Regions from separate parts of the Streptomyces sp. NPDC007157 genome, predicted to be linked through region 2. Evidence: riboswitches for the same ligand, from Rfam matches in the RefSeq annotation. Region 2 holds a riboswitch; each other region holds the start of a gene.
What was found. Region 2 has a riboswitch for cyclic di-AMP ahead of ABZ642_RS31505 (transglycosylase family protein). Riboswitches for the same ligand answer to the same signal wherever they lie in the genome.

Region 1 (5,792 bases), on a different contig from region 2:
CCTGAAGTCGACACCCGCCGCCTCCAACTTCGACTGCCCGCAGCGCGGGCACACCCTCGCCGACTACTGCGACGCGGCGGGCCTGCCCAGGCTGGTGACCGACGAGGACATCATCCCGGTGGAGACCTTCGTCGGCTACGGCGAGTGGTTCCAGCAGAAGCTGGTGCCCGAGCTGGAGCGGGTGCGGGTGGTCTCCGTGGACCGCGACAAGGCGGCCGGGTTCGAACTGAAGCTGGACTCGGGGGAGTTGTTCACGGCCCGCGCGGTCGTCGTCGCCACCGGCCTGTCGGGGCTCGCCCACCTCCCCGCGGAGCTCGTGGGAGCGGCGGCGGACGGGCCCGCGGGACCCGTCTCGCACAGCTCCCAGCACCACGACCTGACCCGCTTCTCCGGCAAGGAACTGATCGTCGTCGGCGCCGGGCAGTCCGCGCTGGAGACGGCGGCTCTCGCGGCCGAGGCGGGCGCCCAGGTGCGGGTGGTCTCCCGCGGGCGTGGCAGGGTCGCCTTCGGCGCCCCGCCCTGGGACCAGCCCCGGCTGCGCCCGGAGTCCCCGTTCGGCCGGGCCTGGTCGCTATGGGCACTCAGCTACTACCCGCACCCCTACCGCTACCTCCCCGCGCGCACCCGCCACCACCTGGTCCGCCGGGTACTCGGCCCGCTCGGCGCCTGGTGGCTGCGCGACCGCTTCGAGGGCAAGGTCCAGGTCCACGAGGTCGCCGGCGTGACCGGCGCCGACACCTCCGAGGGCGCCCCCGTCCTCACCGTCCGCACCCACGACGGCCGCACCGACCGGCTCACCGCCGACCACGTCGTCGCCGCCACCGGCTATCGCGTGGACACCGCGGCGATGGACTTCCTCGGCCCCGAGCTGCGCACCCGCGTCGCGGTCAGCCGCGGCGCCCCGAAACTCGGCGCCGGATACGTCTCCTCCGTGCCCGGCCTGTACTTCACCGGCCTGCCCGCGGCGTCCTCGTACGGCCCGGTGATGCGGTTCGTGTGCGGTACGGAGTTCGCCTCACCGCGTCTGACCAAGCATCTGGCGGCCGCCCACGCCTGACACCCGCCCCGGGGCCGGTTCACCACGTGCCCCCGGACGGCCGTCACCCGCCCCCGCGGCCGGCCCGTCACCCGCCCCCGCGGCCGGCCCGCCACCCGCCCCCGAGGCCGGGCCGTCACCCGCCCCCAGGGGGCGTGCCGTCACCCTGCCCCCGGGGCTACGCCTGCTCGGCCGCCCGCTGCCAGGCCAGGAACTCCTCGATCAGCTCGGGAGGATTGGCCGCCTCCGTGGCCTCGACCTCCCAGCCCGGGCAGTACATGTCGAAGACCACCACCGGCAGCGGCCGGCCGAGGACCTTCTCGATGCGGCCGCCGGCGTGCAGATCCCGCGCCAGCCGTATGCACGCGTCGGCGAAGTGCGACCCCAACAGGTCGCGCTTCGCGTCCAGTTCGGGGTCGTCGCCGTCCCCGTCGAACCAGAGTCCGAGCCGCCGGACCTCCTCGGTGTACAACGCGCCGCCGACCGGGTCCTCGGGACAGTTGCCGAGCATCTCGAAGCCGTCGAGGAGCCAGCACGCGTAGTTCCAGCGCGCCTCGCCCGGGTCCGCCGGGTTCCGTTCGGCCTCGTACTGGCTCTCGGTGTTGTAGCCGATCGCCACGTACGGTCTGCGGTCGTCCTCCTCGACGCGCCAGATGCGGAACGACAGCGCGTAGATCTCCGGCCGCGGCTCCCGCGGGAACCGCTCCAGCACCCCGGTCGCCGCCTCCAGCAGATGCGCCCGGAAGTCCCCCGGTCCGTCCGTCACCACGCCCGCCCCCGTCCGATCGGTGCCGTCAACCCGCCGCCAACGTAACGCGCCCCACTGACAACGCCCCATCACCGGGACGGCGGGCGCCACTTGAGGCCGAAACGCACAGTGAGTCTCAGGGGCGTGCTGTCCGTATTCTCTGATCATGGTCGCACCCACCCCGTACGCACTGATCGCCACCGACCTGGACGGCACGCTGCTGCGCGCCGACGACACCCTCTCGGAACGGTCGCTCGCCGCGCTCGCGCGGGCCGGCCGGGCCGGCGCCCGGCATCTCGTGGTGACCGGCCGCCCGGCGCCGAGAGTGCGCCCCCTCCTGGACGACCTCGGCTGCACGGGACTCGCGGTCTGCGGCCAGGGCGCCCAGGTGTACGACGCCGGCGCGGAGCGGCTGCTGTGGTCGGTCACCCTGGACCGGGAGCTGGCGGAGACCGCCCTCGGCAAGATCGAGGCCGAGGTCGGGCAGGTGTACGCGGCGGTCGACCAGGACGGCGTGGACGGGCTCACGCTCATCGAGCCGGGCTATCTGATGCCCCACCCCACGCTGCCCGCGCTGCGCGTCGACCGGCGCGACGACCTGTGGTGCGCGCCCATCAGTAAGGTGCTGTTGCGCCACCACACCCTGTCCGACGACGAGTTGGCGGCGACCGCGCGCGCGGTGGTGGGGTCGCTGGCGACGGTCACCATGTCGGGGCCGGGGACCGTCGAGCTCCAGCCGTGCGGGGTGACCAAGGCGACCGGGCTGGCGCTGGCCGCCGGCCACCTGGGGCTGGGCCCCGAACAGGCCGTCGCCTTCGGGGACATGCCCAACGACATCCCCATGTTCGACTGGGCGTCCTACGGGGTGGCCATGGCCAACGCCCATCCCGAACTCAAGGCGGTGGCCGACGAGATCACCTTGTCGAACGAGGACGACGGCCTTGCAGTCGTCCTCGAAAGACTCTTCGGCTGACGGCGCCGGTCAGTACGCGCCGTGCACGTTGTCCATCGAGCCGTACCGCGCGGCGGCGTAGTTGCAGGCGGCGGTGATGTTCGCGACCGGGTCGTAGATGTCGAACGACGTGCCGTCCACGTGGTAGGTCTTGAACGTCGGGTCGATCACCTGGAGCAGACCCTTGGACGGGATGCCGGCGGCCGCGTTCGAGTCCCAGAGGTTGATGGCCTGCGGGTTGCCGGACGACTCACGCATCACGTTGCGGTAGATGCCGTTGTAGCTGCCGGGGATGTGCTTCTCGGCCATGATCGCGAGCGACTCGCGGATCCAGCCGTCGAGGTTGTTCGGGTACCCGGCGAGCGTCGTGGAGGCCGTCGAGGTGGTGGAAGTGGCGGCGGAGGCGGCGGTCGCCCCGATGAGCGGCAGGGCGAGAACGGCGGCGCCGGTACCGACGACGGCGAGCGTGCGGACGATGCGGTTACGGCGGGGACGGCGGTGCTGAACGGCAGCAGACATGTCGTGGTTCCTCTCCGTCGCCTGCGGGGTGAGCTGTCGGGTTCGGGCCCGGGGAGTGCCCGGCCGCACCGCCCTGAGGCGAGGCGACTTCACCCCTAGCCGTTCCGGTACGACGTCGGTCGGTGACGTCGGTCGCCCGGTCCGGCGACTTACCTGGTTCCCCCGCTCCTGCCGTGCGAATGGACTCGTAGATGGGTCACGACGGGCGGTGGCAGGATTCGGCGTTCCGCCCGGCGAGCCGGAACGTATGCGAGAGCACATGTCCGGAACAAGTACCTGATTCACACAACACACCGATTGACCTTGATCTGGGTCGTATGGGGTACTTGATCCTTTGCGACTGCCAAGCCTCAACTCGCCTGCGGGGAAAGGGTAGAAAGGGTCGCCTTACCCCCTATGTGGCACTCAGGGCCACGTGACCTACTTCACGAAACGGCAATTACGGCGAATCGGACAAGAGGGATTCTCGGAATCCGTTTTTCCGGGCATCAGTGGAAAAGGCCCATGCGGCCATTCGTGCGGATTGGCCCGATTGGGGCGAGTGAAGTGGCGCGCGTCACAGGCAATTCCGGAGAATGTCCGAATTGCCTTATTAGGCGGAATTCCGGCTCGGCGTGGGTGCACGGGGGGCGACCGGGTGAGGATCGGCGGCGGGTCCGTCCATCCGGTTCATCTGGTTCATCCGGTCGTGTGAGCCTCCGGTCTCCGGTCTCGACCTCCTGCCCGGTCTCGCCCTCCCGTGAACTCCGTACGGTCCGGGTGCGCGCGGGCGCGTGCGGACCGGAGTACGCGCGCGTGCCGCTGATCGGGTGTTCCGGGGAGGCCGACACTCGGCGGCTCTGTCCGCCCGGGTGCCTCGAAGGCAGCCGGTCGGCCCAATACCCCGGATCGCGCCAGGAGTTCGAACGCGACGGCCGTACGTGATTCCGGTCGCGTCGGGGGCGGGGCCGACGGCTCGCCGACCCGGCTGCGGCGGGGCGGCCGTCCACGCGCGCGTGTCCTCCGTGAGGGCGGAACCTCCGCCGTACCGCGCGTCGTTGTCATGGCGGCTGGGGTACGAGGGTTGCCGTCCGGAGGGAGACGCGGCTGTCCCGGGGGCATCCGTCGCGGGAGACGCCGGCTGTGCCCACGCCCCCGTCGCGCCGGGGCCACGCCGCCGCCCGACCGGCGGTCGCGGGTGCGCCCGGACCGGCGGTCGAGACATGTCCGTGGTTCATGAAGGACGGGTGGTGCCGGTGGGGAAGGTGTTCGAGGGACGTCCGTGGGCGGACTCGTCCTTCCGTGTGTGCCACGCGCGCGTGGCGCGATGTGAGGTGGCGAAGGGGATACGGAGGTACTCGTGCGTGATCTCGTGAGGGGCGGACGTACGGGTGCGGATCGGAACGGAGTGCTCCCGTTGGCTTTGGCGGACGGCGGAGGGGGTACCTCCGGGCAGGTGACGTCGGCCGGCGAAGGCGCGACCGTCCGCGGTCGGGGACCTGCCGGGCGGTCCGGCATCGGACCCGGTGGCGTCGCTGGTCCGGGACGAGGTTCGGGCTCCGGTTCGGGACACGGCATGCACCCCGGTTCGGGACAACCGTCGGTACTTCCTGTTAAGTCATTGGATGTCAGGTCGTATCGGCTGATCAAAAACATACCGGTCGTGATCCGATAGCGCCCGGGGTGTAACGGTGGGCGCCCTCGGTGATCGAAACCTGACCGGATACGCTGACTTGAGTGATGGCAGCGACCTATCGACAAACCGTGTAATCGCCAGTGGACACCAGCAGACAGGAGACCCCTCGTGACCGTCGGGCCGTTCGGGCTGAGCGTGCGGGACCAGGCTCTGGAAGCCGATGTCCAGGCCGGATTGACGGCTGTCGAGGAGGGCTTGCTAGAAGCCACCAAAAGTGAGGTCCCGTTCATCACGGAAGCCGCGCAGCACCTCGTGCGGGCCGGCGGGAAGCGGTTCCGGCCGCTGCTGGTGATGCTGGCCGCGCAGTTCGGTGACCCGTACGCGCCGGGCGTCGTGCCGTCGGCGGTGGTCGTCGAGCTGACCCACCTCGCCACGCTGTACCACGACGACGTCATGGACGAGGCGGCCGTGCGGCGCGGGGTCGACAGCGCCAACACCCGCTGGGGCAACTCGGTCGCCGTGCTCACCGGTGATTTCCTCTTCGCCCGTGCCTCGCAGATCCTCGCCGATCTCGGACCCGAGGCGGTGCGGGTCCAGGCCCTCGCGTTCGAACGGTTGGTGACGGGTCAGATCCTGGAGACGGCGGGGCCGTCGGACGGGCGTGACCCGGTCGACCACTACCTCGACGTGCTCGGCGGCAAGACCGGCTCGCTGGTGGCGGTCTCCTGCCGCTTCGGCGCGATGATGTCCGGCGCCGACGAGACGGTCGTGGACGTCCTCACCCAGTACGGCGAACGTCTCGGTGTCGCCTTCCAGCTCGCCGACGACGTGCTGGACATCGCCTCCGACTCCCACGAGTCCGGCAAGACCCCGGGGACCGACCTCCGCGAGGGCGTCCCCACGCTTCCGGTGCTGCGGCTGC
Region 2 (5,792 bases):
CGGCAGGCGGCGAAGGTCCGCTCCAGCGCCTCCGGAGCGAGCCGCCCGGTCCGGTCGACCCCCTGCCCGAGCCGCACGATCACCATCCGCCGGTCCAGATCGACGAGTTCCCCGGTCTCCGGGTTCGCGTCGGCGACGAGCAGCCGGATGGAGTTGGTACCGCAATCGATGGCGGCGACGCGCGTCATGGCTGGGTGTTCCTCACTCTGTACGTGACCGTGTGACGGACCGAGTCGGCTGGTGGGTGTGCAAAGGTCTCGGCGGTCCGGGGGCGGAGCCCCTTGGGGGAACCGTCCAGGGGACGGAGACCCTTGAGGGAACCGTCCAGGGGACAGAGACCCTTGGCGGACGTCACTCGCCGGTGATCACGCAGGCGCCCTTGGCCCACCACTCGGGCAGCATGGCGATCGCCTCGTCGCCGAGCGGGTTCACGCCCGGCCCCGCCGCCAGCGAGTGTGCCACCAGCACGTGGAGGCACTTCACCCGGTCCGGCATCCCGCCGGCGCTCGGGAACCCCGTCAGCTCCTCGATCTCGTCCCGGCGCCGGATGTAGTCCTCGTGCGCGGCCCGGTACGCCGCCGCCAGCTCCGGATCGCTCTCCAGCCGCGCCGTCATCTCCTTCATCACGCCGTTGGCCTCCAGGGTGCCGATGGCGGACGCGGCCTTGGGGCACGTCAGGTAGTACAGCGTCGGGAACGGCGTGCCGTCCGGCAGCCGCGGCGCGGTCTCCACGACGTCCGGCTGCCCGCACGGGCACCGGTGCGCGATCGCCCGCAGCCCGCGCGGCGGCCGCCCGAGCTGCTGCTTGAAGGCCTCGACGTCGGCGTCGGTCGGCTCGGTGCGCGGAGTGGAGGGCGGAGGCGTTTGCATGACTGTGTTCTGTGTGGCTTTCTGTCGGTTCACTGGTCGGACGCGTCGGACTTGTCGACGCCGTCCCAGACGTTCGCGTACCAGGGGCGGTCGGCCGCCCCGAGGTAGGCGTGCGCCTGCCTGGCGGCAGCGGGGTCGATCACGATGTAGCCGGTCTCCCCCGGCATCACATAGTGCAGCCGCTGCCGGATCTGCTGCTCGGCGTACGCGTCGTCCTGCCACCGGGCCTTGACGTCCCGCAGCTGTTCGACCCGCTGCCGGGCCTGCTGCTGCTGGCGTTCCTGGTCGGCGATCTCGGCACGCTGGGAGACGTACTGCCGCATCGGATAGGCGAGCGCGACGATCATCGTGCACAGCACGATCGCGAGCAGCGCGGCACGGCCGGTCAGCCGGGAGCGGCGGGCCTGCCGCTTGGTCTGGGAGCGGTAGACCCGGGCCGCCGTCTGCTCGCCGAGCAGCTTCAGCCTGGTCGCGGTGGAGAACCGGTCCCGGTCCTTCACGGCCATGTCCCCGCCTCCCGTTCACACGCGCGTACGTCCCCGCACACGGTACGGGACCGGTACGGGGACGTACGTACGACTGGCGCAGCCTTGACCCTTAACGGGTCAGCGACCCCTGACGGACCGTCGGCCCCCAGCGGGCCGGCCGCCCCTGACGGGTCAGCCCTTGAAGCGCGGGAAGGCGCTGCGGCCGGCGTACACCGCGGCGTCGTCGAGGATCTCCTCGATGCGCAGCAGCTGGTTGTACTTGGCGACGCGCTCGGAGCGGGCCGGGGCGCCGGTCTTGATCTGGCCGCAGTTGGTGGCGACGGCGAGGTCGGCGATGGTGACGTCCTCGGTCTCGCCGGAGCGGTGGGACATCATGCACTTGAAGCCGTTGCGCTGGGCCAGCTCGACGGCGTCCAGGGTCTCGGTGAGCGAGCCGATCTGGTTCACCTTGACGAGCAGGGCGTTGGCGGCGCCGTCCTCGATGCCGCGGGCCAGGCGCTCCGGGTTGGTGACGAAGAGGTCGTCGCCGACGATCTGGACCTTGTCACCGAGCTTGTCGGTGAGGACCTTCCAGCCGGCCCAGTCGTCCTCGAACAGCGGGTCCTCGATGGAGACCAGCGGGTACGCGGCGACGAGTTCCTCGTAGTACTCGGTCATCTCGGCGGCCGAGCGGGACTTGCCCTCGAACTCGTACTTGCCGTCCTTGTAGAACTCGGACGCGGCGACGTCGAGCGCGAGCGCGATCTGCTCGCCGGGGACGTAGCCGGCCTGCTTGATCGCCTCGAGGATGAGGTCGAGCGCGGCGCGGTTGGACTCCAGGTTCGGGGCGAAGCCGCCCTCGTCGCCGAGGCCGGTGGACAGGCCCTTGTTCTTCAGGACCTTCTTCAGGGTGTGGTAGACCTCGGCACCCCAGCGCAGCGCCTCGGAGAAGGACTCCGCGCCGATCGGGGCGATCATGAACTCCTGGATGTCCACGTTGGAGTCCGCGTGCGAGCCGCCGTTGAGGATGTTCATCATCGGCACCGGCAGCAGGTGCGCGTTGGGGCCGCCCAGGTAGCGGAACAGCGGCAGGTCGCTGGCCTCGGAGGCGGCGTGGGCGACGGCGAGGGAGACGCCGAGGATGGCGTTGGCGCCGAGCGAGCCCTTGTTGTCGGTGGCGTCCAGGTCGAACATCGCCTGGTCGATCAGGCGCTGCTCGGTGGCGTCGTAGCCGACCAGCTCCGGGCCGATCTGCTCGATCACGGCGAGGACGGCCTTCTCGACACCCTTGCCGAGGTAGCGGTTGGGGTCGCCGTCACGGAGCTCGATGGCCTCGAAGGCGCCGGTGGAGGCGCCGGAGGGGACGGCGGCACGACCCGTGCTGCCGTCGTCGAGGCCGACCTCGACCTCGACCGTGGGGTTGCCTCGGGAGTCCAGGATTTCCCGGGCTACGACGACGTCGATGGACGGCACGAGCATCTCCTTCTTGGGATCTGACGCTGGTTGTGCGGGCGCACGCGGGCCTTGTCGGCCCTTGCTCAGCCTTGCGACTAGAGCCTAACCGCCCCGGGCCCGTCAATCGGTCGACCGACCGGCCCGTGGACACACAGACGGTACTCATTGTTCATGTGCGGAACAAAGGGGGGTCCGATGAAGAACGGAAGAAGAGCGGGTCAAGAAGAAGACCGCGGGAGGATCGCGAGACGACCACGAGAGGACGGCGCGAGGACCGCGAGAGGACGGCGCGAGGGCGGCGCGAGGGCGGCAAAGAGAAACCCCGCCCCGGTGCGTACGGGGGAGAACGCACCGGGGCGGGGGCTCGTGGGGGACGGGGGTGACCCTCACGTGGTCTCCACTATGGGGACCACGGCTGTGCGGGCGCTGTGGTTCAGCTGGCGCCCTCGTATTGCTTCGGCTTGCTTCGGCTCGCTTCGGGCGCCCTACTTCAGGTGCAGCTGCTGGCCCGGGTAGATGAAGTCGGCGTCGTCGACGATGTCCTTGTTCAGCTTGAACAGCGCCTGCCAGCCGCCCTTGACCTGGTGCTTCTCGGCGATGGAGCTGAGCGTGTCGCCCTTGACGACCTTGTACTCGCCATCACCCTTCTTGACCTTCTTGCCGGTCGGGGTGGTGACGGTCTTCTTGGCGGCCGGACGCTCGGCGGAGCGGGAGGCGGCCTGAGTGTCGGTCGTACGGCTGCTCGTGCCGCTGTTCGCGGAGCTGGAGCCGGAGGAGGAAGAGGAGGAGCTGGTGCTGCTGCCGGTGTAGGTGGCGCCGGACAGGCCCGTGCCGCAGACCGGCCAGGCGCCCTTGCCCTGCGCGGCGAGGACCTTCTCGGCGGTCTCGATCTGCTGCGCCTTGGTGGCCTGGTTGGCCTGTGCGGCGTACTGCGTACCGCCGTACGCGGCCCAGGTGGAGGCGGAGAACTGCAGACCGCCGTAGTAACCGTTGCCGGTGTTGATGGCCCAGTTGCCGCCGGACTCGCACTGGGCGACGGTGTCCCACTCGGAGGCGGTGGCGGCGGAGGCGGTGCCGGAGGCCATCAGCGGAGCGGCGATGGCGACACCGGTGACGCCGGCGAGCGCGGCGGCGCGGGTGGCCCTGGACGGACGACGGTGCTTGCCCTTGCCGGAAAACAGCATGAAGGATCCCCTCACCGACGCCTGCGAGGTGAGCTGTCGGGTTCGGGCCGGTTGAGTTGCCCGGCCGCACACCTCACGGTGCGCGGCTTCACCCCGAGCCGGACACGGCAGTCTCAACTACCGGTCCCGGCACTTACCTTGGGTCCCCCGCTCCTGCCTACGGCGCTTGACGCGACGACTGTTCCCGGGCAGCCGCTGGCAGGACTCGGCGTTGCGACGGCCGGGGCTCGTGGTGACGAGCGGCCTTGACCGTAAACAGGCGATCAGGTGAATTTCAAAGATGATCAGGGCTTCTGAGACTCATCCCACACTTTCACCAAACCGGACATTTAACTTCGAAGTAGGGCGGTCCGAAGTGCCAACTCCCGCTACTTTTCGACCGTTTCGCTGCTGAGTTTCAGGGTCTGACCGGGGGCGATGTCGTTCGGGTCGGCGCCGATGTCCGCCTTGTTCGCGGCATAGAGCGCACGCCATCCGCCGTCGAGGTCAAGGGAGTCGGCGATGGAGGCGAGAGTGTCGCCGTCCCGGACGGTGTAGGTGCCGGCGTCCCGGGAGGCGTGACGGCCGGAAGAAGTCACACTCTGACCGTTTGTCACGCTTTCGTCCGCCGAGCCGCCACGATGCTTGCCGCCGCTACCGACGGCCCCCGTGTCGACCAGATCCCAAGAGCTGCCCGTCTGCCATGAATTGTCCGACTCATCGGCTTCGGGCACGACGGGGCTCTCGCTCGCCTTCGAGGCGCTGGACCCCTTAGATCCCGACTTGTCCACCTTCGTGGAGTCGGCAGGGGCGCCCTTGCCGGAGTCGCCACTCGCACTCGGGGACGGGGTGGCGGAGTCGGAGTCCGTGACACCCGAGGAATCCGACGAGGAGTCGGACGAGCCGGAATCCGATGAACCGGATGAATCCGAAGAACCAGATGAAGAGGATGAATCCGACAACCCGGAGGACGAGTCGGAGGAGCCGGACGTGTCGCCCGATCCGTCGAGGCCCGTGTCGACGTTCACCGAGGCGTCGTCCGAGGAGAGCCCGGCGATCAGGGCACAGGTCCGCCAGGGCTTGGTGCCCTGGTCCGCGAGGATCCTCTCGGCGACGGAGATCTGCTGCGAACGGCTCGCCTGGTCCGGCGTGGCGGCGTACTCCTGGCCGCCGTACTCGTCCCAGTCGTCCTGGGACATCTGCAGACCGCCGTAGTAGCCGGTGCCGGCGTCCATGCTCCAGGAGCCGCCGCTCTCGCACTCGGCCACCCTGTCCCAGGTGCTGCCGTCGGCCGCGTTGGCGCTCGCCGCACCCAGGAGTGGGATGGCGATGGCCGAGCCGGTCACGCCGGCCGCGACGAGGAGAGCCGGAGCCTGACGGGGGCGACGGTGACGACCGTTCCCGGAGAGCATGCGGAAACCTTTCGAGCGACAGCGGTGACCGGCGCGACGGGTCCCGCCGGGGCGCCGCACTGATGGGTGAACGTATAGGCAGACGATCACTTGTCACAAGTTAATGCCGCGTAGATCACGTGAAGATCACAGAGTTGAACGCTGGTCATCTTCACGGGTGGAGGGCCAGGTGGGGGGATTCGTGGGGCGCCGGTGGAGGCACGGTCGGGCCGTGGTCGGGGGCGTGGTGGAGGGCCGACGAGGGCCCGGCGGGGCGCCGACGGGGGGGCAAGGTGGAGGGCCGGTGGGGCGCCGGCGGGGCCTGGCGGGCGCCTGTGGGGCTCATCGGCCGTCGGGGGTGAACTTCACGGGGAGCGTGCGCAGTCCGCGCATGATGAGGCCGCCGCGCCAGCGCAACTCGCTCTCCGGCGCCGCGAGTCGCAGGT
Region 3 (5,792 bases), on a different contig from region 2:
AGACCTCCGCCCGGGAGGCCGTGGCCTGCACGGTCTGTACACAGAGGCAGGCCGCGGCGGCGACGGCGGTGGCCAGCAGGCGGATGCGAACAGGCATGGGGGTACCTCCTTGACGTGCGGGACGTGGGAGGTGGCGCGGGGGTCTCCGACGGTAGCGAGCACCTTGTTACCCGCGGTAGCAGCCGTCAGGTTACGGTTCAGTAATATGACAGTCCGTCAACACAGACTCACCGGACCAAAACCCGTCCGGTCCTGTCGTAGCCCTCGATTACAGTGACCGGCCGGGGACGCCGAAGGGGAGGCAACGGGTGGGGACCCTGGGGAGAAGAGCCGTACCGCTCGCGCTGCTCGCGGGGCTGCTGACGGGGTGCGGGGTGTCGGCGCGCGCGACCGACGTCACGGACTCGGGGCAGGCGTCCAGCGGGGCGGCCCAGAGCGGGGGCACGGTCGGCGCCGCCGGTTCGGCCTGCGCGCTGCCGGTCACGTTCGACATCGCCCGCGGCTGGCGGGCGGACGCCGTCGACGGCCTGGCCGCGGACGCCTCGAACGGCACGGACGGCGACCTGGCCCAGAGCCTGCTGCGTCAGGGTCCGGTGACCCTGGCCTGCGAGATCGACGCCAAGCCCGCCGGGGCCATCGGCTTTCTGCGGGTGTCGACCGGAAAGCCGGGCAGCGGTGACGCCGGCGCGGTGCTGCGGGCCTTCGTGGCCGCCGAGAAGGGCACCGGCAAGGCCAGGTACCGGACCTTCACGTCCGGCGGGCTCACCGGGGTACGGGGCGACTACGTCTACACGAGCGAGCTGCTGGACGAGACCAAGAGGGAGTCCGCGCTGGCCGTGGTCACGCCCCGCGGACCCGTCGTCCTGCACCTGGGCGGGCTCGACAGCGCGGAGCACGACGAGATGCTCCCCGCGTTCGAACTCGCCCTGCGGACGCTGCGCTCCGCCTGACCCCGGGCACAGGGGTCAGGCGGAGCCGCGTCGACTCCGTCAGGCCGAGGCCGGACGGAGTCGCGTCGCACGCGTCAGGACGACCGCCACCGGGTGCGCCACAGCAGCACGAACCCGGCGGCCAGCAGCACTCCGCCGAAGAGGGCCGGCCACAGGTGGGCGCCGGTCTCGGCGAGATCGCCCTGGACGGCCTGCGGCTCGGTCTGGGGTGCGGTGGACGGCGCCTCCTGGCCCGCCGGGGCGGCGCCGGCCGTGGTCGCCGTGCCGGTCGGGGTCTCGGTCGCGGGCCGCTCGGTCGGCCGGCTGATGACACCGCCCCCCGTGCCCGACGACTTCTTGGGCGAAGCGCTCGTGTAGACCTGCGGCAGACCGGTGTCGCCGGCGGCGGTCTTCGTGGCGGACGGCTCGGCCGGGGGCTCGGAGGGCTGGGCACTCTCGGTCTCGGCCGGCGGGTCTGCCGGGGTCGCCGTGTCGCTCGGCTCGGTGACCGGGCTCGCCGACTCGGACGGCGGGTTCTCCGGGCTCGCCGACTCCGACGGGTCGGGGTCGGCGCTCTGCGACGGCGGCTGCTCGTCGGCCCCGGCCCCGCAGGTGCGGCCGGAGTTGATGCAGCCGACCATCTTCCGCATCAGGCTCTCGTCGAAGACGTTGATGAAGTCACCGTGGTCGGTCACCGGCTTGTGCAGCTGCTCGGGGAACGAGTCCACCGCGAACAGTGGAACCGTACGGCCGCCGTCCTGGAGGCTCGGTGCGTCGACGTCGTAGACGATGCGCTGCACCAGCTGCGGAATCGCCTGGAACCCGGCCGGGCAACTGCCGTCGGCCGCGGCGAACGCCACATGGGTGCGGTGGTTGGCGCTGTCGATGTTCCGGCCGTCCCAGCAGCTCTGGAACCTGAAGGTGCGCACGACGTCACTGCCCGAGGGGCAGAGCGGGTACTTGTCCTTGAGCTGCCGGTCCTCGAAACCGGTGCAGCTCCAGGAGGCGTTGGCGTTGGCCGGGCCGTTGACGAAGGCCTTGGCGTCGCCGGTGATGATGCGCAGCAGCCGGGGCATCTCGGTGACCTTGGAGGTCGGGTTGCCCTCGAAGGTGAGCGTGACCTTCTTCGCCGTCACGATCTGTCCGGCGTTGCCCTCGGTACCGCCGCCCGGCTTGTCGGCGTCCCGCTCCTGCTTGCCGTTCTGCAGCCGCAGCACGGGCCAGTAGTACGTGGACTTGTCGCCCTGGTCGGCACAGCTCGTGTCGGCGTTCGCGAGGTCGTCGTCGCTGGCGAAGGCGTTGTTGGACTGGTTGCCGATGTAGTCGTGGAAGTGGTGGGCGCCGTTGGAGACTCCGGGCGCCACGATCACGTTGTCCGAGTTGAACAGGCCGTTCGCGTTGACGCCGCAGCTGGAGGCGAAGGTGCCGGTGGAGCCGTCGGGCCGCTCGGCCGGGGTCGTGACATTGGGCTGGACGGTGGTGATGTCGGCGTAGTCGGCGGCGACGGGGCCGTTGCCGCCCTGGCCGCCGATGCCCGCGCCGGCACTTGCACTGGCACTGGCACTGGCGCTCTGGCTCGGTGTGGCGCCGTCCTGCGGCGACGCCGACTGCCCGGCGCCCTGGTCCGAGGAGCGCAGGGTGCAGGCGGCGAGATCGTCGAGGCCCTGCGGGCGGTCGCCCTCGCGGCCGATGGCGTCGGCGATGCGCTGAAGGGACTCCGACCGCTTCTCCTTCAGCGGATCGAGGATCGTCTGGTCGGCGAGGCCGGGGTTCTGCTGGATCGCCGCGGCCGACTCCTTGAGCTGCTGGTAGGCGGCCACGATCTGCTGGTCCAGCTGGGCGAGTTCACCGTCGACGTCCTCCCGGGCCGCGTCGGGCACGTCCGTCAGCCGGCTGCCGACGTCGGGGCAGTAGACGGTGGGCGCGGACAACACCTGAGCGGTGGCGGTCTGCCCGGACTGGTCCGATTCGGTGGCCGAGGCGTAGACGTTCACCGCGACCAGTGTTCCGCCGCCGAGCATCAGGGCGACCGCTGCGAAGGTCGCGCGTTGTGCGCCGGTCGGGCGTCTGCGCCTGTTGGGTCTCAAGGTCGTTCCCCTGCATGTCGTGGTCGGCCGGGCATGGAAATCCCCCGCCCTATACGCGGCGCGGCGCCACCGTGTTCAACGACCCCACGAATTCACGGTGACCTCACAGGAAGCAGCCCCTCGGGCCGCCGCCGGTCCAGCTCCGACGGGCGTACGACGGCGATCGCCACGCCGGCGAAATACCGTCCCGCGACGGCCGGTTGTCGAACGCTACGACGAACATCACAATTACGTATCGGACATTACGCACTTCAACCTTCACACGAGTGACACAAGTTGGCTAAGTTGACGGGCAAGCCGTTCGGCTCCCCCCGGCGAATCCCGTCGGGCCGCGCGGCCTCCGCCTAATCCGGTGCCCAACGGGGCGATCCGGAGCCGGGGACCCAACCGAACCACTGGGGTGAATCGGCCGACTGCCCTGAGGGGCAAGGGCCGTAGGGCATGCCTTCCGGATCGACCCGCCCGAACCCGACAGCTAACTCGGTAGGCGGAGCACGGAAGGAGCACGACCCCCATGGCGTCCGAGAGCCGTGACGAGGTTCGACAGCGGATCGACAGCCTCTACGACCAGGCAGAGAACGCCACCGGGAACTACAACGCCACACGTGCGATGAACGGGGGCTCGCGGTCCCGCGGTGTCCCGCTGTTCAAGCGGCCCCGGCGCGACGACCCGGGCCTCGACAACATCGCCAAGGAGTGGTTCGACAGCGCACGCTCGCGGCTGGGACCGAGTGTCCCGGCGGCCCTGCCCGCCGACCGGCTGCCCGCCCGCCCCGGCCCGCGACGGCCCGTCAGCGCGATGGCGGCCGACCTGCTCGGCCAGTTGGAGGGCTCCGACCCGTCCCGGCCGGAACTGACCGCGGGGCCGTCCGCGAACAGCGACATCGAGGTCGTCCGCGAACTGACGGAGCGCCCGAAGCTGGAACTGACGGCCGGGTCCCCCGCGGCACTGCCCCCGGGACCGTCGAGCGCGGCCAAGGCGCTGCCCGCGGCCGCGCCGCGGCGGGCCACACCGGGCACGTCCAAGACCAAGAGCCAGCTGAAGATCGCCAAGGCGCGCGAGGTGCTGTCGCAGCGCACCGGACAGCGTGCGATCGCGGCGCTCGAACCGGCCGCGCCCGCCCCGGCTCCGCAGGCGGCCCCGGCCGCCCAGACCTCCTGGCCCACGCCCGAGGCCCAGGTCCCGGCGCAGCAGTGGCCGGCTCCCGCCGGTATGCCCGGCCAGTACGGCGACACCGGCTCCTTCCGGACCGACGCCCTGACCGGTACCGGCGCCTTCCCGGCGGTGACCGTGACGGAGACGGGCGCCATCCCGGTGGTGCCCGCGACGGACACCGGCGCCTTCCGGGTCATGTCCCCGGGCGCCGCCCAGCCCATGTCCCCGGCGGACACGGGCGGCTTCCGCATCATGACTCCGGGCGCCGCCCAGCCCATGTCCCCGGCGGACACGGGCGGCTTCCCGGCCGTGCCCCCCATGGACGCGGGTGCGATGCCCGCCGCGAGCCCGGGCGACACCGGTTCCTTCCGGGTCATGACCCCGGGCGCCACGGGCACGTTCCCGATGCCGGCCGACACGGGTGCGTTCCCGACCGCGACGCCCACGAACACGGGGGCGTTCCCGACCGCCGCCCCCACGAACGCGGGCGCCTTCCCCACCGCCGCGCCCACGAACATGGGCGCCTTCCCGACCTCCGCCCCCACCGACACGGGGGCCTTCGCCACCGGCGCGCCCGCCATGCCGGCCGCGGCGGTCCCGGGCACGATGGGCACCGGTTCCTTCCCGGGCATGGCGCCGGACGCGACCGCCGCCTACCTCGGCGCACCCCCGGCCGCCGCGGAGACCGCTTATCCCACCGCCGCGTACGCCATGCCGACCGCCGCGATGCCGACCGCCGCGTACGCCATGCCGACCGCCGCCACACCGTCGGCCGCCGCGTACGCCATGCCGACCGCCGCCACACCGTCGGCCGCCCTGCCGTGGGCCGACTACGGCACCGGCGCCTTCCCCGCGGCGCCCGCCGCCGACCTGGGCGCCTACGCCGCCGGAATGCAGCCCGCTGCCGCCGCCTACGCCACCGCACCGGCCACGACCGCGCTCGATGGACCGATGCCCACGGCGGTGATACCCACCGCGGTGACGGACCCGCCGTGGGCGATGATGGCCTCCCCCGCCGTGCTGACCTCGCCTCCCATGGCGACGGCCACCGCCGCCCCGGCCCCGCTCCCCACCGCGCCTGTCCCCACCACCCCCGTCCCGACGGCGCCCCCGGTGGTCACCACCCCCGTCCCGACGGCGCCCCCGGCCGCCTACCCGACCGCACCCGTCCCCACCGCACCCCCGGTCGCCTACCCCGCGGCGGCCGTCACCGACACCGGCTCCTTCCTCGTGCCCGGTGCCGCGGCCGAGCCCGGCAAGGCCATGAAGGCGCTGGCGTTCGCCCGGGCACAGATCGGGCGGCCCTGTGTCTGGGGCGCGACCGGGCCGGAGTCGTACGACTGCTCCAGCCTCACCCAGGCCGCCTGGCGCGCCGCCGGCGTGTCGCTGCCGCGCAGCGCGCCGGACCAGACGTTCGCCGGCACCCCGCTGACGCTGGCCGCCATCGAGCCCGGTGACCTGGTCTTCTTCTTCGACAACGACAGCCACGTCGGGGTCTACGCGGGCAACGGCATGATGGTCCACGCGCCGAGCCCGGGGGCGTCCATCCGCGAGGAGTCGATCTACACCGCCGGGGAGTCGGCGATCCACCGGGTGGTTCGCCCGGCCTGAACCCCGGCC
Region 4 (5,792 bases), on a different contig from region 2:
TTCGTGCGGTAGAAGACGGCGACATCGCCGGCCTTCGCCTCCCCCGCGTCCGTCAGACGGTCTATCTCGTCGGCGACGAACTGTGCCTCGTCGTGCTCGGTGTCGGCGACATAGCCGGTGATCTGCGCGCCCGCGCCCGCATTGGTCCACAGGTTCTTCGGGCGGCGGGACTCGTTGCGCTCGATGACCGCGTTGGCGGCGGAGAGGATCGTCTGCGTGGAGCGGTAGTTCTGCTCCAGGAGGATCGTCGTCGCGTTCGGGTAGTCCTCCTCGAATTGGAGGATGTTGCGGATCGTCGCCCCCCGGAAGGCGTAGATCGACTGGTCGGCGTCGCCCACCACGCACAGTTCGGCGGGCGGGAGGTCCTGCTCGCCCGGCGGTACGTCCTCCGCGTGCGCGCCGGTGCCGACCAGCTCGCGCACGAGCGCGTACTGGGCGTGGTTGGTGTCCTGGTACTCGTCCACCAGGACGTGCCGGAAGCGGCGGCGGTAGTGCTCGGCGACGTCCGGGAAGGCGCGCAGCAGGTTGACCGTCGTCATGATCAGGTCGTCGAAGTCGAGGGCGTTCGCCTCGCGCAGCCGCGACTGGTACATGGCGTAGGCCTGGGCGAGGGTCTTCTCGAAGCCGTCGCTCGCCCGGGCGGCGAAGTCCTCCTCGTCGACCAGCTCGTTCTTGAGGTTGCTGACCTGGGCACTGAAGGACTTCGGCGGGAAGCGCTTGGGGTCGAGGTCCAGGTCCCGGCAGACCAGCGCCATCAGGCGCTTGGAGTCAGCCGCGTCGTAGATCGAGAAGGAGGAGGTGAAGCCGAGCTTCTTGCTCTCCCTGCGCAGGATCCGCACGCACGCGCTGTGGAAGGTCATCACCCACATCGCGTTCGCGCGCGGGCCGACGAGGTGCTCGACGCGCTCCTTCATCTCGCCCGCGGCCTTGTTGGTGAAGGTGATCGCGAGGATCTGCCCCGGGTGCACCTGGCGCGCGCCGAGCAGGTGGGCGATGCGGTGGGTGAGCACGCGCGTCTTGCCGGAACCGGCGCCGGCCACGATCAGCAGCGGGGAGCCTGCGTGCACGACCGCCGCGCGCTGGTTCTCGTTCAGCCCCTCCAGGAGGGCGGCCGGGTCCAGGGCCGGGCGGGCGGCGCCGTCGCGGTAGTAGGCGTCCCGGTCCGGGGGCGCGTCGAACTGCCCGCCGAACAGATCGTCCGGAACCGGTTCCGGTACGTGCTCGTCCTCGGGCGGCGGCGGGGGTTCCTCCTCGTGGCCGCGCGGGGACTGGAGGCTCGCCAGGAAGCTGTCGTCAAAGAGGCTGCTCATCGCTCTCCGAGTCTAGGGCGCCCCACCGACAACCGGTCCCCACCCCGGAAACTCACCCCGGTCACCCGCCAGAATCGGCCCCTCACGGTCAGCGATCACACGCCGTGAGCACGGGCCGGCCCGTCAGCGGAGAGCACGGACCACCCGCCCGCACCGGACAAGTCACCGCATACCCTCCCCGATCAACCGATCCGGCCGATCCGCAACACCAAGGTCACGAAAATGTATCGGGCATATCGCACATCAAACTTCACACGGAGCACACGAGTTGGCTAGCGTGCCGAGCAGGCCGTACGACCCCCACCGGCGAACGTCGCCGGGCCGCACGGCCTCCGCCGAGTCCAGGGTGCCGCCGCGTACCCGGAGCCGGGGACCCACACCGAACCTTGGGGTGAATCGGTCCCGACTTCCCACCGGGGAACGGACCGTAGGGCAACCCTTCCGAACCACCCGCCCGAACCCGACAGCTAACTCGGTAGGCGGAGCATGGAAGGAGTCGCCCCCGTTGGCGTCGCACCGCAAGTCGCGTCCGTCCGCAACGCGCGTAGCAGGCATACGCACCCCCGCCCTGGCCACCGCCGCCCTCACCTCCGTGGCGCTGCTCTCCCAGACGGCCAACGCCGCGCCCTCCGAGGACGGCAAGCCCAGCCTGGAGGAGGTCGAGAAGAAGGTCGACGCCCTCTACCGGCAGGCCGAGTCGGCGACCGAGAAGTACAACGCGGCCAAGGAGAAGACCGGAAAGCAGCGCAAGCAGGCCGACACCCTGCTCGACGACGTCGCCGAGCGCACGGACCGGCTCAACAAGGCGCGTGAGGAACTGGGTTCCTTCGCCGCGGCCCAGTACCGCACCGGGACCGGCGCACCCGACACGGCGACGTTCCTGCTCGCGGACAGTCCGCAGGACTACTTCGACCAGACGCAGCTGATGAGCCGGCTGACCTCGCGCCAGAAGGACGCGGTCGACGACTACGCCACACAGCAGTCCGCGACCATGGCGAAGCGGCAGGAGGCCGCCAAGAGCCTGGAGACGCTCACCGAGACCCAGGACGACCTCAAGACCGCCAAGACCACCGTTCAGACGAAGCTGGCCTCCGCGCGGGAGCTGCTGTCGCAGCTGACGGCCCAGGAGAAGGCGCGGCTGGCGGAGATCGAGAAGCAGCAGCAGGCGGCAGCGGCACGCAAGGCGGCGGAGCTCGCGAAACAGCAGGCGGCGGCCGCGAAGGATGCTTCGTCGTCATCGACGTCGACCTCCAGCGGCTCCTCTTCGTCCTCTTCTTCCTCCTCGTCCGACTCCGCCTACGGGACGAAGGCGGCCAAGGCGATCGCCTTCGCCCGTGCGCAGGTCGGTAAGCCGTACGTCTGGGGCGCCACCGGCCCCGGCTCCTACGACTGCTCCGGCCTCTCCCAGGCCGCCTGGAAGGCCGCGGGCGTCTCCCTGCCGCGCACCACGTACGACCAGGTGAACGCCGGCACCACCGTCTCCCTCGCCGACGCCCAGCCCGGCGACCTGGTCTTCTTCTACGACGACGTCAGCCACGTCGGCGTCTACATCGGCAACGGCATGATGATCCACGCCCCGAAGCCCGGCGCGTACGTCCGGGAGGAGTCGATCTACTACGGCGGCGAGTCGATCATCCACAGCGTGGTGCGACCGGCCTGAAAGGCGCCTGCGACCGGCTCAAGAGGCGCGGGCACGCGCACGCGCGCATTTCGTGGGGCTGCATCTGGCGGGGGCTGGTGCTGTACGGGTTCGCCGTGGCCCGTTTCGAGTGGCGGCAGGTGATCGCGGGGGCAGGCGACCACTGGGTCGCGGGCGGCGCGCCCGCGATCTCCGCGCTGGCCGGGGCAAGGCTGCTGGCCGCCGACAGCGCCCGGCTGTACCTGTGGAACGACGACGACCGGGGCGTTCTGCGCACGGTGACGGTGGCGCTGCTCGTCCTGGCCCTGGCCTGGTACGTCGTACTGCTGGCCGCCGAGGTGGCGCGACCCCGGCCGCGTTACGACGTACGCCGCTGGGCGACGGTGTTCACGATGGGGTTGACGGCCGCGGCGATGCTGTCGGTCGCGACCGCCGTCGGCGTCCCGTGGCTGAGATGGCCGGGGCGGGTCCTGGCGTGGGTCGCGGTGGCGGCCTGGCCGGCGGTGACCGCCGGCGCGGTGACGGCCGCCCGCGCCGCCCTCAGGAGGGCTTCCTGAGGGTCACGTCCACAGCACGGCGATGAAGATGTTCACCATGGTCAGCAGGCCCACCAGGCCGAAGGCACCCTTCTCCACCTTCTCGTCGTCCCGCTTCACGTAGACGAGCCCGAGGATCACGATCAGCAGCGCGAGCTTCACGCCGATCTTGACGGTGTTGACGTGGTGGTCGTCGGCCTCGTTGAGGCCGACCAGGATCACGCCGGTCGCGAGCATGGTGAACGCGCCGTGCAGCATCCCGGGGACGAAGCGGGCCGTGCCCTGGCCCATCGCCTTCATCTGGGTGAGGAAACCGCCGAGGAGCGCGGCGATGCCGATGATGTGCAGGCCGACGAAGAGATGGATGAGTACGCCCATGGCCCCGGAGCCTAATCAGGGCCCCCCGGGTCGCCGGTCACCGGCCCCTCCCTCCGCACCCGCCGCCGCCCGTCGCCTGTCGCCGACCGCCGCTGCCCGCCGTCCACCGTCCGCCGCCACGGCATCGCATATATGCACCCCATAGCACCCCGCGCGCCCCGCTCGCCCCGGAACCGCCGCTTCGGTCATCCGGCCCCGTGAAGCCGACGGGTCCGGACCGGAATCCCGGTCACATAGCGTCGGGTAACGATCCGGTCACACCAATTCCGCGCATCGCGTTACCAGGCCGACACAGACCGGTTTAGCGTCCTCCCCCAGGTGACCGACTCCCCACCGCCGCCCGGGCCAGGGGCGGCAGTCGGACACCACCGCCGAGAAAGTCCGGCGGCGGCCCGCTCCCCCTGTGCGGGCCGCCGCCGGACGCGTAATCCGCACCCCTGCGGCCGTATACGCGCTCCCCCTGGCGTGCGTACGGACCACACGGCGGTCGTACGAAAGGACGTGACCAGTCCAGGTGGCAGCGCACCGCAAGCCCCGACAGCGCTCGCTCAGCGGCAGTACGGCCCGCACGGCCGTCACCCTCGCCCTGGCGGGCGCGGCCACCGCGACGGGCTTCGAAGGGACCGGACACGCCGAGCCGCAACTGACACCGGCGCAGGTGAAGGCCAAGGTGGACCAGCTGTACCAGGAGGCCGAGGCGGCCACCGAGAAGTACGACGGAGCGAAGGAGAAGGCCGACGCCGCCCAGCAGCGGCTCAAGGCGTTGCAGGACGAGACCGCCCGCAAGCAGGACAGGCTCAACTCCGCGCGGGACGCGCTCGGTCTGGCCGCGGCCGCGCAGTACCGCGACGGCGGTATCGACCCGGCGTGGCAACTGGCGCTCTCCAGCGATCCCGACCGGTACCTGGACAACGCCGCGTTCGCCGAACGGGCCGGTGCCGCGCAGGCCGGCGCGGTGGCGCGGGTGCGCCGACAGCTGCGGGAGATCGAGCAGTTGCGCGGCGCGGCGCACGTCGAGCTGGCCTCGCTGCGATCCCGGCAGGCCGAGCTGAAGCGGCAGAAGACCACCGTCACCGGCAAGCTGGCCGAGGCCCGGCGGCTGCTGGACCGGCTCTCGCCGCAGCAGCGGGCGGCGGTCACGGCGGACGGCGACTCCGCGCGCGCCTCCCGTTCGGCCTCCGGCGCCCGCGCCACCCTGGCCCCGGGCGGCGTCACGGCCTCCGACTCCCGTGCCGCGGCCGCCGTGGCGTACGCCTACGCCAAGCTCGGCAGCCCCTACGTCTGGGGCGCGACCGGCCCCGACGCCTTCGACTGCTCGGGACTCGCCCAGGCCGCCTACCGCTCCGCCGGCGTCTCCCTCCCCCGTACCACCTACGCCCAGATCAACGCCGGCCGCCGCGTCTCCCGCTCCGAACTCCAGCCGGGCGACCTGGTGTTCTTCTACTCGGGCATCAGCCACGTCGGCATCTACATCGGCAACGGCCAGATGATCCACGCCCCCAATCCGTCGGCCCCGGTACGGATCGCCCCGATCGACGAGATGCCGTTCGCCGGGGCGACACGGGTGGTGTGAACCCCGTCGGCCACCGTACGGATCCGGGGCCTCCCGGAGCCGCCTCAGACCAGGCGGCGCGCGGTCGCCCAGCGGGTCAGCTCATGGCGGTTCGACAGTTGCAGCTTCCGCAGCACCGCCGACACATGGGACTCGACCGTCTTGACGGAGATGAACAGCTGCTTGGCGATCTCCTTGTAGGCGTAGCCGCGCGCGATCAGGCGCAGGACCTCGCGCTCGCGCTGGGTGAGGCGGTCGAGGTCCTCGTCGACCGGCGGGGCGTCGGTGGAGGCGAAGGCGTCCAGGACGAACCCGGCGAGCCGCGGGGAGAAGACGGCGTCGCCCTCCTGCACCCGGAAGATCGAGTCGACCAGGTC

Region 1: another riboswitch for cyclic di-AMP. It lies ahead of ABZ642_RS27660 (transglycosylase SLT domain-containing protein); the one in region 2 lies ahead of ABZ642_RS31505 (transglycosylase family protein).
Region 3: another riboswitch for cyclic di-AMP. It lies ahead of ABZ642_RS07460 (NlpC/P60 family protein); the one in region 2 lies ahead of ABZ642_RS31505 (transglycosylase family protein).
Region 4: another riboswitch for cyclic di-AMP. It lies ahead of ABZ642_RS24145 (NlpC/P60 family protein); the one in region 2 lies ahead of ABZ642_RS31505 (transglycosylase family protein).

What each region holds. Positions count from the first base shown of each region.
Region 1 is NZ_JBEYFE010000016.1:168,786-174,577, forward strand. Features, by position in the region: gene ABZ642_RS27645 (FAD-dependent oxidoreductase) at 1-1,057, shown strand, start outside; gene ABZ642_RS27650 (hypothetical protein) at 1,215-1,805, opposite strand; gene ABZ642_RS27655 (HAD family hydrolase) at 1,951-2,757, shown strand; gene ABZ642_RS27660 (transglycosylase SLT domain-containing protein) at 2,767-3,255, opposite strand; cyclic di-AMP (ydaO/yuaA leader) riboswitch at 3,261-3,451, opposite strand; gene ABZ642_RS27665 (polyprenyl synthetase family protein) at 5,039-5,792, shown strand, end outside.
Region 2 is NZ_JBEYFE010000020.1:132,175-137,966, reverse strand. Features, by position in the region: gene ABZ642_RS31525 (Ppx/GppA phosphatase family protein) at 1-188, opposite strand, end outside; gene ABZ642_RS31520 (DUF501 domain-containing protein) at 352-870, opposite strand; gene ABZ642_RS31515 (septum formation initiator family protein) at 900-1,376, opposite strand; gene eno (phosphopyruvate hydratase) at 1,530-2,816, opposite strand; gene ABZ642_RS31505 (transglycosylase family protein) at 3,278-3,976, opposite strand; cyclic di-AMP (ydaO/yuaA leader) riboswitch at 3,980-4,151, opposite strand; gene ABZ642_RS31500 (transglycosylase family protein) at 4,345-5,367, opposite strand; gene ABZ642_RS31495 (cytochrome P450) at 5,689-5,792, opposite strand, start outside.
Region 3 is NZ_JBEYFE010000003.1:422,199-427,990, forward strand. Features, by position in the region: gene ABZ642_RS07445 (lipase family protein) at 1-97, opposite strand, end outside; gene ABZ642_RS07450 (lipoprotein) at 309-950, shown strand; gene ABZ642_RS07455 (DUF1996 domain-containing protein) at 1,025-2,950, opposite strand; cyclic di-AMP (ydaO/yuaA leader) riboswitch at 3,348-3,522, shown strand; gene ABZ642_RS07460 (NlpC/P60 family protein) at 3,531-5,783, shown strand.
Region 4 is NZ_JBEYFE010000013.1:146,680-152,471, reverse strand. Features, by position in the region: gene pcrA (DNA helicase PcrA) at 1-1,310, opposite strand, end outside; cyclic di-AMP (ydaO/yuaA leader) riboswitch at 1,634-1,807, shown strand; gene ABZ642_RS24145 (NlpC/P60 family protein) at 1,816-2,970, shown strand; partial or broken gene ABZ642_RS24140 (hypothetical protein) at 3,036-3,506, shown strand; gene ABZ642_RS24135 (hypothetical protein) at 3,510-3,863, opposite strand; gene ABZ642_RS24130 (NlpC/P60 family protein) at 4,378-5,436, shown strand; gene ABZ642_RS24125 (response regulator transcription factor) at 5,481-5,792, opposite strand, start outside.